Regions from separate parts of the Agrobacterium sp. 6Ca8 genome, predicted to be linked through region 2. Evidence: predicted binding sites of a transcription regulator. Region 2 holds the regulator's gene; each other region holds the start of a gene.
The links. The regulator PhoB, encoded in region 2, activates phosphate uptake and scavenging genes when phosphate is short. The targets are predictions, from matches to a motif close to TGTCATNNANCTGTCAT.

Region 1 (4,794 bases), 730 kb from region 2:
GAGGGGCGTACCTTTTATGCCGTGGGCGGCACGTGGCGAAACATCGCCAAGCTGCACATGGAGATCACGGGTTATCCGCTGCACATGATGCAGGGATATGAATTGCCGCTGGCGGAAATGCTGAATTTTCTGGAAGAAGTCATCGTCTCCAGGGACAGCAAGGACCCGGCCTGGCAGGCGGTCTCCAAGAACCGCCGTTCGCTTCTGCCGTTCGGCGCCATCGCCATGCGTGAAGTTCTAAAGGCGATGAAGCCGGCAACGATCGCCTTCTCGGCGCAGGGCGTGCGCGAAGGTTATCTTTATTCGCTGCTGACGGAAGCAGAGCGGGATACCGACCCGCTGCTGGTCACGGCCGACGAGCTTGCCATTCTGCGTGCCCGTTCGCCCGAACATGCGCGCGAACTGGCCGACTGGAGCGGCCGCACCTTTCCGGTCTTCGGCATCGAGGAGACGGAAGAGGAAAGCCGTTACCGGCAGGCGGCCTGCCTTCTGGCCGATATCAGCTGGCGTGCACATCCGGACTATCGCGGCCTCCAGGCGCTCAACATCATCGCCCACTCCTCCTTCGTGGCGATCACCCATCCGGGCCGCGCTTATATTGCGCTTGCCAATTATTACCGCTTCGAAGGGTTGAACGACAACGGCACCACACAGCCGCTCGCCGCCATGGCAGGTGACCGCTTGCTGGAACTAGGCAAGTTGCTCGGCGGCCTGCTGCGCGTCGTTTATCTCTTCTCAGCCTCCATGCCCGGTGTCGTCGATCACCTGAAATTCCGCAAATCCATCAATCCGGATCTGGATCTGGAATTCGTCGTACCACACGCCTATTGCGATTTTGCCGGCGAGCGTCTGGACGGACGCCTGCAGCAACTGGCGAAACTGACGGGCAAGCGGTTGGCGTTTGTGTTCGAGTAACGGGCAGACGCCGGCCATTTGGCACCGCAGGCAGTTGTGGGGCTATACTAGGACCAGCGCTGACAAAAGGCGTCGATATCGCTTGATTGAAAGTCGGCTAGCCGCGCCATGATCGTCTCGAAGGGCCAGTCCCACCAGGCGATTTTGGCAAGCTTCCCCGCCACGGTTTGCGAAAACCGCTCGCGAATGATCTTCGCGGGAACACCGCCGACGATGGTGTAGGGCGGCACGTCCTTGGTGACGACCGCGCCTGCTGCAAGCACGGCGCCGTCTCCAACCTTCACGCCCGGCAGCACGATGACCCCGTGACCGATCCAGACATCGTGACCGATGACGGCGCGATCCTCCTTGCGGCGATCGAAAAAAGCGTCGTCGCGCACCGCCTCTGTAGCGTAATATTCCGGGCAGTAGCTGAAACGGTGCATGGACGGTCGGTCCATTGGATGGTTCGGTGCGCCAATCCTGACGTCCGCGGCAATAGCGCAGAATTTCCCGATTGTCGCATCACCGACAATACAACGGGGTCCGAGGTAGGAGTAATTCCCGAGTTCGACGTTGTGTAGAGAGGTATCGGCCAAAATTTCGCAGCAGCTACCTATGTTCGAGTCCCTTATGCTTGCCGTCGAATGGATAACTGTCTCTGCGAGCTTGGGGCGATTGAGTTGTGCGGTTGAGTGCATGCCTGTCTCCGGATTTCGGCCTGCGTAACCGGCGACTATGAAGGGCATATGACGTGAAATTGCGAAGGCAAGCCGATTAGGCCAGATATCCTTTTGAAATGCAGATCGTGTGCGCGCTTTGCGTGGAACGAAATCTGGCTTCATACAGCGCGGTCAGCCGCCGGAACCATCCGCGGTCGCAGCTTTTTTACTTCCAGTAATGATCGGATATGTTTTGGGCATTCTGAATGATGTGACGCGCGACTTCGGGATCTCCGCCCTCGAATGTTTCCAGGTTGGCTCCGCATAACAGCAGGAAAAGCTGCTGGTGTGCGACAGCGGCAAAATAGTCATGAGGCGGTGGCTGTATTTCAGACCCGATTGACTGGAGTTCGACAGCAGTCTGTTTGCTTGCACGCTCAAGCGCTGCGAAAATAGTGGACACCATCGCCGATTCTGTCTGTTGCAATATATCCTGAACCTGCCGTTCGGCGGGCGTCAGGACCTGGCAGCTCTCACTCATCGCACAACTCTCCTCTCGGCACACCTCGTTACCTGCGGTACTATGCCATGGATTGTGTCTGCTTTGAGAGGAGAAGCTGAAGTTGTGGATTTGAACCGCAAACGAAAAACACGACAGACCGAAATCGGTTTGTCGCCGAGACAAACCGGTCGCCTCGCTACAAGCCGTTATTATTCAACCGTGCCCCAGCGCCTTCCTGATACAGGCGCTGAGATAGGCATATTGCAGGGGCGTGGCCCTTGCCATCGCCTCCGTGCGGGTGGCGGGCCTGTCCTCGTAACCGACCGGAATATCGAACTGGGTGAAGGTGAAATCCCAGCGGGTGCCGTTGACGATATTGTAGAAATGGTCGGCGCCGCTAACGACGGTTTTGGCGAGGTCGCCACCGAAAATATCCTGCACCACCAGAGCTGTAACGCCGCCTTGCCCCCTGGCTGGGTTTTCCCTCGACCACAGGCTGCTGGTTTCGAGCGACCAGCTTTTCCTCAGGGCGTAATACAGTCGTTCGGCATTGTCCTGCATGACGGGTCTTTCCTGTTTCGGAACCGGGTTCCGGGTCAGGTTGGGTCGGTACAGTAACGGAGCGCCTCGCTTCCTTTTTCAGGCCGCAGGAACGCTCCGTTCAGTTGAGATTGCGCCGATGCGCTGACGGTGCCGGAACGAATTCCGGCACCCTTTTCCTTACTTCGCGTCGAGAAGGTCCTTGACTTCCAGCAGGACGAACTCGTTGTCGTCAGCCTTGTCCAGCGCACGACCGGCCGAGAAGGGCAGGTTGTTGTCGTTGCCGACGATGATATGGGTGGCGTCGACACGGTCGACATTCTCGATGGTGACGAACGGCATGTCGTAGAAACCGTTGCCGCCGCCCTGACGCTTCCTGTTATCAGGATCGGAGATCTTCAGCAGGTCGATATAGCTGATCTTGCGTGCTGCCTTGCCGGCATTGGCGTCGTTGAATTCGATCTTGTAGATGCGCTTGACCTTGGAAGGTACGGCAAAGCAGTTTACATCCGGCTTCTTCGGGTCGGCGCAGGCCTTGTCGGCGGTGCCGGCGCCATTGTCACGCTCGATGACCAGCGCGGTGCTCTCGTCCAGCATGTTGAAATCGCCGATGGCTTCGCCACCTTGCGCCAGCGGGTAGAGCCAGGTGCGGCCTGTCCATTCCTTCTTGGCGGTATCGAGCTCGATGATGCGAAGGGCGGTTGAGCCGTCTTCGGTCTTTTCGACCTGACCTTCGGCGGTGTAGAGCGGGCCTTCGAGAAGGCCGTAAAGCTTCGAGCCGTCCTTGGAGAGCGCCATGCCTTCATAACCACCTGATCGTTTCAGGTTGAAAGCGGGCAATTTCTGCGTGGGGTTGCCGGGCAGTGCCAGGGTCGGATGATCCGGGGACTTCACCTCGATATCGCCGGCCTTGGTGGCGATGACGTCGGTCAGCTTGCCGTCGCGGGTGAATTTCAGGATGTAGGGACCGAACTCTTCGCCCACCCAGAAGCCGTCGGCAACGGGCTGAATGGATTCGACGTCGAAGTCGGCGCCCGTCAGGTAACGTTTGGTCGAACCTTCCATGACGATGGGGAAGGGAGCTTTCTTGTCCGGGTCGGAAAGGAACACGGTCTCCAGCGCGTTGACCTTGCCGGCATCCCAGTCGAATTTAATGTGGTGGAGCATCAGCATGGCGTCGCTGGAGTTGAGCTTCGAGCCGAAACCATTATCGGAAAGGCTCCAGAAGCGGCCGTCCGCCATGGCCTTGATTCCGGAAAAGCCCTGCATGGCCTGGCCGTTGAACGGCATGGAGAGGCCGGTCGGGCGAACGCCATCCTTGCCGGGCACGGTGCCGAGACCCTCGGCGCGCTTGCGGTCGGCTGTCGTGAACTTGGCGGATGTCTTGAGATATTCCGGCGCATCGGCAGGTGCTGCGATGATGGTGTTGGCCGGCAGAATGGCGTGCGAGACCAGCTTTGCCGGAAACTCCTGCTCTGCATGGGATGCGGTTGCGAGCGCAAGAACGGCGAAAGGTGCGAAAAGAATATGCTTCATGGTGGAGACCCCTCAATGCCTGTTGAAGACAGGACTGAGGCGATAGGGGTGCCACATGACAGGCAGGTGATTGCAGTTTGAAGCTTTGATGAATTTTGATGACGGGCGGCCTCGGAAACGAAGCTACCCGTTTGTTTTCAGGGGTTTTTCAGGCGGCTGGGGCCTGATATTGGCTGAGCGTACACACGCCGAGCGTCTGGCCGCGTCCCTTGACAGCATGTTCGCCGAGATATTCGCTGCGCACACCTTTGGGTAGCACCAGCTGATGGGCGAGATCGGCCGAAATCAGCACGGGATGGCCGAGCATCTTGCTCAGTGATTCGAGCCGCGAAGTGGTGTTCACCGTGTCGCCAAAATAGGTGATCTTGTGGTGATCGACGCCGATTTCGGCTGTTATGACCGGCCCGCCATGAATCGCAAAGCGAAGGCGCGGCACTTCACCGAAACGGGCGAGCCACATGTCGCGCTTGTCCTCGATGGTCGCCTGGATATCGAAAACACAGCGCACGCAGGCTGCCCGCCTTATCGCCATGTGATAGGGCCAGGTGATGATGGCCGCGTCGCCGATGTAGTCGTCAATGACGCCGCCATGTCTTCTGACGGGGGCTGCGTAGCTCGCGAAGATTTCGCCCAGAAACTCCTGCGCCTTCAGGTCGCCAT
Region 2 (4,794 bases):
TTCCATCACGTCCTGCCGCTGGCAATGCCTGGCATTCTGACCGGCACCATCATCGGTCTCGCCCACGCACTGGGCGAAACGGCGCCGCTGCTTCTGATCGGCATGGTGGCATTCGTCGCGAACTATCCGACAACGCCTATGGATCCGTCCACGGCCCTGCCGGTGCAGATTTACATGTGGGCGAACGAAGCTGAGCGTGCCTTTGTCGAACGGACATCTGGCGCTATCATCATCCTGCTTCTGTTCCTCATTCTCATGAATGTTGGCGCAATCCTGTTGCGTCGCCGCTTTGAGCGGCGCTGGTAGAGGGAGCTAGAGCAATGAACATGTTGTCGGAAGCAGCAGTTGAAAAGGCGCTGGACAAGAAAATGAATGAAGTCTCATACAAGATGATCGGCAAGGATGTTTCGGTTTATTACGGCGAAAAGCGCGCGCTTTACGACGTGAACCTCAATGTCCGCGAAAACACGGTGACTGCACTTATCGGCCCGTCCGGTTGCGGTAAATCCACTTTCCTGCGCACCTTGAACCGCATGAACGACACGATCGACGGTTGCCGGGTCACCGGCAAGATCACGCTCGATACCGACGATATCTACGATCAGCAGATCGACGTCGTGGAACTGCGTGCCCGCGTCGGCATGGTGTTCCAGAAGCCGAACCCGTTTCCGAAGACGATTTATGAGAACATCGCCTACGGCCCGCGTATCCACGGTCTCGCCCGCAACAAGGCGGATATGGACCAGATCGTCGAGCATAGCCTGCAGAAAGCGGGTCTCTGGAACGAGGTGAAGGATCGTTTGCTGGAATCCGGCACGGGCCTCTCCGGTGGCCAGCAGCAGCGTCTGTGCATCGCACGCGCGGTTGCCGTCAGCCCGGAAGTGATCCTGATGGACGAGCCGTGCTCGGCGCTGGATCCGATCGCGACTGCGAAGGTCGAGGAACTGATCCACGAACTGCGCACCAACTACACCATCGTCATCGTCACGCACTCCATGCAGCAGGCGGCGCGCGTTTCCCAGCGTACGGCCATGTTCCATCTTGGTCATCTTGTCGAAGAAAACGAAACCGACAAGATGTTCACCAATCCGGACGACCAGCGCACGCAGGACTACATCATGGGCCGCTTCGGCTGATCCCCGGCCGGTGCTTTATCGTAACCGTACAAGACTGGTGCCTCTGCCGTGCCCCGCTGTTGGGCACGCGCATGCAGGCCAAGCCGGAGGAATAGACCATGACACAGACAACGACCCATTCGCATATCCTGTCTGCCTATGACGACGAACTGAAGTTTCTGACGCGCCGCATCGCCGAAATGGGCGGTCTTGCCGAGCAGATGTGCGGTGACGCCGTGCGCGCACTCGTCAATTCCGATGCTGCGCTTGCGCAGAAAGTCATTTCGGACGATACCATTCTCGACCACGCTGAGCGCGAAATCGGCGACAAGGCGATCGTAACCATCGCCAAGCGTCAGCCGATGGCGGCAGACCTTCGCGAGATCATCGGCACCCTGCGTATCGCCGCCGATCTCGAACGCGTCGGCGATCTTGGCAAGAACACGGCCAAGCGCGTTATCGCTGTCGCCGGCACCGGCGTTCCGCGCAAGCTCGCCCGCGGCATCGAGCATCTGTCCGACCTGGCGCTGGTGCAGCTCAAGGAAGTCCTCGACGTCTATTCCACGCGTTCCGCCGAAAAGGCCAATGCGATCCGTGAACGCGACGAGGAAATCGATGCCATGTACACGTCGCTCTTCCGGGAGCTTCTGACCTACATGATGGAAGACCCGCGCAACATCACCACCTGCACGCATCTTCTGTTCTGCGCCAAGAACATCGAGCGTATCGGCGATCATGCGACGAATATCGCAGAGACGATCTATTACATGACCACCGGCAGCCAGCCGGAGGGCGAGCGTCCGAAGGACGACAGTTCCAACACGCTTGGTTCGGTGACCGAGTAACAGACAAGCAGAAGCTTGCGGAGTTCAGCATATGGTGCCCAAGATTGCAGTTGTGGAAGACGAGGAAGCGTTGAGCGTCCTGCTTCGTTACAATCTCGAGGCTGAGGGATACGACGTCGACACGATACCCCGTGGCGATGAGGCGGAAATCAGGCTGCAGGAGCGCATTCCGGATCTTCTTATCCTGGACTGGATGTTGCCCGGTGTCTCCGGTATCGAACTGTGCCGGCGCTTGAGAATGCGGCCGGAAACGGAACGCCTGCCCATCATCATGCTGACGGCGCGTGGCGAAGAGAGCGAACGGGTTCGCGGTCTCGCTACCGGCGCTGACGATTATGTCGTCAAGCCGTTCTCGACGCCGGAACTCATGGCCCGGGTCAAGGCCATGTTGCGCCGGGCCCGTCCGGAAGTTCTGTCGTCGGTGCTCAAATGCGGCGATATCGAACTGGACCGCGAGACCCATCGCGTTCACCGCAAAAGCCGCGAAGTGCGCCTCGGCCCGACGGAATTCCGCTTGCTGGAATTCCTGATGACGTCGCCGGGTCGGGTGTTTTCCCGCTCGCAATTGCTGGATGGCGTCTGGGGTCATGATATCTATGTCGACGAGCGCACTGTCGATGTGCATGTCGGACGTCTGCGCAAGGCCCTGAATTTCTCGCACATGCAGGATGTCATCCGCACGGTGCGTGGTGCGGGATATTCGATGGAAGCCTGAGCGAAGCGAAACCAGATAGTTTCGCTGGCGAAGTAATGCACCAAAAAATCAGGAAGCCCGAAATCTGAAACGGTTTCGGGCTTTTTCAATATGAATATCCGCCAAACTCGATGCCATTGTCCGTTTTGACCGTAGGAGATCGGCGGCGCGTTGAAATCCGGATTGAAGGGTCACGCCCAATGGTAAGGGGAAAGTGTGAGGCCTGCCATCAAGCCGCCCAGAAAGCGGCTTTATTTTTGTCAAAAAAAACGGGCCCGAAGGCCCGTAATTTTTGAGTGCTGAATGCGTGCCGCAACACTCAAGCCTTGCGGCGTTCGCTCACCGGCTGGTAGGCGAGTTTCGCATGGAACTTGCAATAGGGCGAAGATTCCAGCGCTTCACAACCGCAGAAATGGAAGTCGTCCTTCAGCGGATCGCCAACCGGCCATTTGCAGGTGCGCTCGGTCAGTTCCGTCAGCGTCAGGCGACGGGAAATCGGCGTGACAACGTTCTTGGAAGGAACGTAATCGAGAACCTGCGCGGTCTCGATATCGATCTCCTCGTGCAGCGCCGTTGCCGCGTTCGAACGGGTGAGGATGCGCGCCGGAGCCGCGTTGACGCGACCTGCGAAAGTCGTCGCACGCGGTGCAGGGGCAGCGGTACGCTTCGGCGCGGAGCGTGCCGAAGTCACTGGACCGCCAGCCTTGACGCGTCCCGGCAGATTGAGACGATGGACCTTGCCGATCACGGCATTACGGCTGACGCCGCCCAGCTGCGCTGCAATCTGGCTGGCGCTAAGGCCCTCGGACCACAATTTCTTGAGCTTTTCGACTCGTTCGTCTGTCCAGTTCATGCCGCTTCTCCGCTTGTCGCGTGTATTTTCGGCAGAATCCCTCTCCGTCTCGCGCGCATGCCGCAAGCGTGGTTTCCGCCTGATTTTCGGTGACTAGTTCCGCCGCAATGCAGTCTAGTAATTAGCGATTAACCTAGTGCCAGCCCGACTCCGTGGCAAGAGTCGCGGGAATCATCTGGAATCGATTTTCCGGTTTTCCCCAACTTGCTGGCGTATTGAGTCTGAAAGGCAACACCTTGGGGCTGGCCCGCCGCCGCATACTAGTGCTTGAGAAGCCCGGGAAACGCTGACTTTTGTTGACATCGGCAAACGAAGTGACAATAGTGCCCCTGCCGCCGCAAGGCGGCATTTTGATTTTCAGGCGAGGGATAACCCCGCAAGCCTATTGACAACAGTTTGACAGCGCATCTGCGCAAGGAGTGATACAGCCATGGCCGAAGCCGGCGCGCCATTGTTTGATACGTTTTCAAGAGCCCCCCTGCGCTTCGAGCGCGGCGAGGGTGTATGGCTGTTCACGGAAAGCGGCGAGCGATATCTGGATTTTGCGGCCGGTGTCGCTGTCAACTCGCTGGGCCACGCCCATCCTCACCTCGTTGATGCGATCAAGACGCAGGCCGAGAAGGTCTGGCACGTCTCGAACCTTTATGAAGTACCGGGACAGGAAAAACTCGCCAGGCGCCTGACGGAAGCGACTTTCGCGGACAAGGTATTCTTCACAAATTCAGGCGCGGAAGCCCTGGAATGCGCCATCAAGACCGCCCGCCGTTATCACTATACCAAGGGCCATCCGGAGAAGTTCCGCATCGTGTCCTTCGAAGGCGCTTTCCATGGCCGTACACTGGCGACGATCGCCGCGGGTGGCCAGCAGAAATACCTCGAAGGTTTCGGTCCCAAGGTCGAAGGTTTCGATCAGGTTCCGTTCGGTGATGTCGATGCCCTCAAGGCCGTCATCACGGCTGAGACTGCAGCACTTCTGATCGAGCCCATCCAAGGCGAGGGCGGCATTCGCTCGCCCAGCAAGGAATTCCTGCAAATCCTGCGCGGATTGTGCGACGAGCACGGCCTGCTGCTGATTTTCGATGAGGTCCAGACGGGTGTCGGCCGCACAGGCAAGCTGTTTGCTTATGAACATACCGGTGTTGCGCCCGATATTATGGCGGTCGCCAAGGGTATCGGTGGCGGTTTCCCGCTCGGCGCATGCCTTGCCACGGCAGATGCCGCTTCCGGCATGACGGCGGGCGTACATGGCACCACCTATGGCGGCAACCCGCTGGCCATGGCAGTCGG
Region 3 (4,794 bases), 840 kb from region 2:
CCGAGCGTGAGGATCAGGTTGGTGTCGTCACCGGTCTGGCATGGACGGAAGTCGGCGGTGAGTTGCTCACCATCGAAGGCGTGATGATGCCCGGCAAGGGCCGCATGACGGTCACCGGCAACCTCAAGGAAGTGATGAAGGAATCCATTTCGGCAGCGGCATCTTATGTCCGCTCGCGCGCCGTGGACTTCGGCATCGAACCGCCGCGTTTCGACAAGAGCGACATCCACGTTCACGTTCCGGAAGGGGCTACCCCGAAGGACGGACCGTCTGCCGGTGTTGCCATGGCAACCGCCATCGTCTCCATCATGACCGGTATCCCGGTCTCCAAGGATGTGGCGATGACGGGTGAGATCACGCTTCGTGGTCGCGTGCTGCCGATCGGCGGCCTGAAGGAAAAGCTGCTTGCGGCGCTTCGCGGTGGCATCAAGAAGGTGCTCATCCCGGAAGAAAACGCCAAGGACCTGGCGGATATTCCTGATAATGTGAAGAACGAGATGGAGATCATCCCGGTGTCTCGCATGGGTGAGGTCATCAAGCACGCGCTGCTTCGCATGCCCGAGCCAATCGAGTGGGACGGCAGCATCGAAACGCCTGTTATCGCAACTGTCGACGGTGTCGACGAGGGCGGACAGACGATCGCACATTGATTGCCACGTCGTTGTGAAAGCCAGAATCGGTTTTCGCGACACCTGTGCATAGATTCAATGTGTTAGATGCCGAAAGGCGCGATGCTTCTTTGATGCTCGCAGAACTGGTGCGAAATTGGCACGTTTAAGGGAAAGGCCGGCAGAAATGTCGGCCTTTTTTGTGAAAAACCCCGCAGACCCCTTGTTTTTCAGGCGATTCCAGCGCTTTTGAGTTGCTGCGCGCGGATACAAACGTATTCTGCGCCGGCTTAATTTGAGTCGTTTCAAACCATTGAAAGGGGTGGAAACATGAACAAGAACGAGCTCGTCTCTGCTGTTGCCGAAAAGGCTGGTCTCACGAAGGCAGATGCTGCTTCCGCTGTTGATGCCGTATTCGAAACCGTACAGAACGAACTGAAGAGCGGTGGCGACATCCGTCTCGCTGGCTTCGGCAGCTTCTCCGTAAGCCGTCGTGAAGCCTCCAAGGGTCGTAACCCTTCCACGGGTGCTGAAGTCGATATCCCGGCTCGCAACGTACCGAAGTTTTCCGCAGGCAAGGGCCTGAAGGACGCCGTCAACTCGTAAGGTTTCCGAAAGGCCGTGACGTTCGGCGGCGGGCGGGCGGCTTTTCAGGTTCACGAGGAAACATGTTTTGACGCCCTGACGCCATCATGCCGGCACGTAAACCGGGCGGCTTTTCGAATTGCTTTTTCGGATGGCCCTTTTTTCGAACCGGCAAGATGTACTTGAAAGTAGGAGAGCGCGCCTGTGTAGCCTCCATCCGGTCACACGGCGCTCTGATACGCGGAATGTGCGCACGAACAGGAAAGCCCGGCCTTCATGGTCGGGCTTTTTGATTCCTCCGACAGGAAATGTCATGCCGCTGTCATGTCTCTGACGCAGAAGCCATAGGGTGTTTTTTTGGATCCAAGGGGGATTTATAATGGCGTTCCGACTTTCTCAGATGGCTTTGACTGCTGCTCTGCTCACGTCCGCGGCCTTTCCGGCTGCTGCCGAGCCGGTTTTCAACCGCATCGCATCTTTCCCGGTCGTAAAGAACCTGCCAGCGGACAAGGACGCGAAGGCCGTCACCTCAGCTGAAATCGTAACCGCCAGCGAAGATGGCAAGACGCTGGTCTATTCGGACAGCCCGCTTGGCGGCATTGGTTTCGTTGACATCACCGACGCGAAGGCACCCAAGGCTGGCGGCGCGTTGCTGCTGGAAGGCGAACCGACCTCGGTTGCCGTTGCTGGCACCAAGGTTCTGGCCGGTGTCAACACGTCCGAAAACCGCGCCAAGCCGTCCGGCAAGCTGGTGACGGTCGATATCGCCACCAAGAAGATTGAAGCGAGCTGCGATCTCGGCGGCCAGCCAGATTCTGTCGCAATTTCCCCGGACAAGACCTTCGCCGCCATCGCGATCGAAAACGAACGCGATGAAGAGGTGAACGAAGGCGCCCTGCCACAGATGCCCGCCGGTTATCTGGTGACGGTCGGTCTGAAGAACGGTGTTGCTGACTGCGCGACGCTGAAGAAGATCGACGTGACCGGCCTTGCCGAAATCTCCCCGGAAGATCCGGAGCCGGAATTCGTCTCGATCAATGCCAATGGCGAGATCGCGCTCACGCTGCAGGAAAACAACCACATCGTCATCATCGACGGCAAGACCGGTACGGTAAAGACGCATTTCTCCGCTGGCACGGTTGATCTGGAAGGCGTCGACACGAAGACGGACGGCCAGATCAAGTTCACCGACAAGCAGGAAGGCCGCAAGCGTGAGCCAGATGCCGTGAAGTGGCTGGACAATGACCGCATCGTCATCGCCAATGAGGGTGACTGGCAGGGCGGCGCGCGCGGCTTCACCATTTTCGACAAGACCGGCAAGCTTCTTTATGAAGCCGGTGCCACCCTTGAGCACGCTGCCGCCAGCATCGGCCACTATCCGGAAAAGCGTTCCAAGGCCAAGGGCATCGAGCCGGAAGGTCTGGAGGCGGCAACCTTCGATGGCCAGAAGTACTTCTTCGTTCTTGCCGAGCGCGCGTCTCTCGCTGCTGTCTACAAGGATACGGGCGGCACACCGGAACTGGTCCAGCTTCTGCCCTCGGGCATTTCGCCCGAAGGCGCCGTCGCCATTCCGTCGCGCAATCTTCTCGTCACTGCCAACGAAGCCGATCTCGTCGAAGATGGCGGCGCTCGCTCGCATGTCATGATCTATGAACGCGCAGAAGGCCAGATTGCCTACCCGCAGCTCGCGTCCGCCACCGTTGACGGCGCACCGATCGGCTGGGGCGCGCTCTCCGGTCTGGTGGGCGATGCTGAAAAGCCTGGCATCCTCTATGCCGTGTCCGACTCGGTCTATGGCAACCAGCCGTCGATCTACACCATCGACGCAACGAAGAAGCCCGCCACCATAACCAGCGCCCTGCGCATCAAGCGCGACGGTATCGCAGCCCAGAAACTCGACATCGAAGGCATTACGCTTGACGGTAAGGGCGGCTTCTGGCTGGCCTCGGAAGGTGACAGTGCCAAGCTCGTGCCCCACGCACTCTACAATGTCAGCGCCAAGGGCGAGATCAAGGCTGAGATCGCTCTGCCGAAGGAACTGCTGGCTGGCGAAACCCGCTTCGGTTTCGAAGGCGTGACCATGATCGGCAAGGGCGACAACGCGACGCTGTGGATGGCCGTACAGCGCGAGTGGGGCACGGACGAGAAGGGTGTCGTCAAACTCGTCTCCTACAATCCGAAGTCCAAGGAATGGGGCGCCGTGCGTTACCCGCTCGACAAGACCGAGGCAGGCTGGGTCGGCCTTTCTGAAATCGCCGCACAGGGCGACTATGTCTATATCGTCGAGCGCGACAATCAGGTCGGTGACAAGGCAAAGATCAAGAAGCTTTACCGCGTCGCGATCGCTGACCTGAAGCCGGGCAAGATCGGTGGCGAACTGCCGCTGGTGGCCAAGCAGGAAGCACATGATTTCCTGCCGGACCTCAAGGCCCAGACGAATGGCTATACCGTTGACAAGCTGGAAGGCTTCACCTTCGACAAGGCAGGAACGGCCTATGTCGTCACTGACAATGACGGCGTCGACGGATCTTCCGGCGAAACGCTGTTCTTTACCGTCGATCTAAAGGCGATCAACTGATCGGTCCGAATAGAATCGCAAATGAGAAAAGCCGGGCATAGCCCGGCTTTTTTGTGCGGCGGAAGAAACCCCGATCTGGGGAATGCCGATTCCCCACGATGAGTCGCATACCAGCCGTTAAAACCGGCATGGTCGCGTCGCTATCGCATAATCGAGGGTGTTATCCGGAGGACTTCCATGAATGTGCAGTGGACCAGATCGCTAGAGATCACCGCCCCATGGAATTCTTGCTTTTGGGAGTGCTGTCTTTTTCTGAGTCCTGCTGGACCCAGCGGAAAAAAATATAAACAGGCAGCGCAATAAGCGCGAGTGTTACAAACGCGTCGACCGACATGGTTTCATCCATCATTTATACCGTTCATCATGAAACGGCTCGAAAACAATGCATGAAATCTCTTTAAAAAGTCTGAATCTGCTTATTTTTCGGTATGTTGCGGGGTGGCACACCTATTGGAGCCGGCCTGTATGAATGTGGAACAGAAGTGCCGATCTGGCATAAACTCATGCCGGAAAAGCCGCTCCACCAGCCCAAGGGCGCGGCCGTCTACAGAATCGGGGGCAGGGCCCGTGATTCCCAATGCCGGAAGTTTACGGCGAAACGCACCGACATCCGAAAGAGCTTCGGCTTGTTAATGCGCACAATTTGAAGAAGCTGGAAAATGGTGGGCGATGAGAGACTCGAACTCCCGACATCCTCGGTGTAAACGAGGCGCTCTACCAACTGAGCTAATCGCCCTTCGCGTCTTGCAGATCGTGTCTGCCGCGTCGGTGGCCGTGATGTATTCGGATCGGAAAAAAACCGCAAGAGCTTTTGTGAAGTTTTTTTGTTTTTTTTCCGGACAGCTTTGCCCACTGGCAGAGGTGATCGGCAAAAAGCCGGGAACTGCGGGCTTTTCGATAAAAACAACGCCCGGCCGTTACCTTTGGCGGTATACTGGAATCGCGTTACGGACGCCCCGGCTGTGGACAAGTTTTTTGTTTCTGTTGGGAAAAGCCCGGAAAACAAGGCATTCGCTGCAATGC

Region 1: the regulator PhoB is predicted to act here: its motif matches at 1,633-1,649, upstream of ACZ5A6_RS04170 (DapH/DapD/GlmU-related protein).
Region 3: the regulator PhoB is predicted to act here: its motif matches at 1,503-1,519, upstream of ACZ5A6_RS04715 (esterase-like activity of phytase family protein).

What each region holds. Positions count from the first base shown of each region.
Region 1 is NZ_AP026433.1:831,563-836,356, forward strand. It holds gene ppx (exopolyphosphatase) at 1-915, shown strand, start outside; gene ACZ5A6_RS04170 (DapH/DapD/GlmU-related protein) at 963-1,595, opposite strand; gene ACZ5A6_RS04175 (hypothetical protein) at 1,783-2,097, opposite strand; gene ACZ5A6_RS04180 (YunG family protein) at 2,272-2,619, opposite strand; gene ACZ5A6_RS04185 (esterase-like activity of phytase family protein) at 2,779-4,134, opposite strand; gene ACZ5A6_RS04190 (adenylate/guanylate cyclase domain-containing protein) at 4,283-4,794, opposite strand, start outside.
Region 2 is NZ_AP026433.1:103,363-108,156, forward strand. It holds gene pstA (phosphate ABC transporter permease PstA) at 1-306, shown strand, start outside; gene pstB (phosphate ABC transporter ATP-binding protein PstB) at 321-1,136, shown strand; gene phoU (phosphate signaling complex protein PhoU) at 1,235-1,960, shown strand; gene phoB (phosphate regulon transcriptional regulator PhoB) at 1,992-2,675, shown strand; gene ACZ5A6_RS00505 (GcrA family cell cycle regulator) at 2,974-3,507, opposite strand; gene ACZ5A6_RS00510 (aspartate aminotransferase family protein) at 3,938-4,794, shown strand, end outside.
Region 3 is NZ_AP026433.1:940,182-944,975, forward strand. It holds gene lon (endopeptidase La) at 1-650, shown strand, start outside; gene hupB (DNA-binding protein HupB) at 939-1,214, shown strand; gene ACZ5A6_RS04715 (esterase-like activity of phytase family protein) at 1,573-3,771, shown strand; gene ACZ5A6_RS04720 (hypothetical protein) at 3,980-4,120, opposite strand; tRNA gene ACZ5A6_RS04725 (tRNA-Val) at 4,432-4,507, opposite strand; gene ACZ5A6_RS04730 (hypothetical protein) at 4,734-4,794, shown strand, end outside.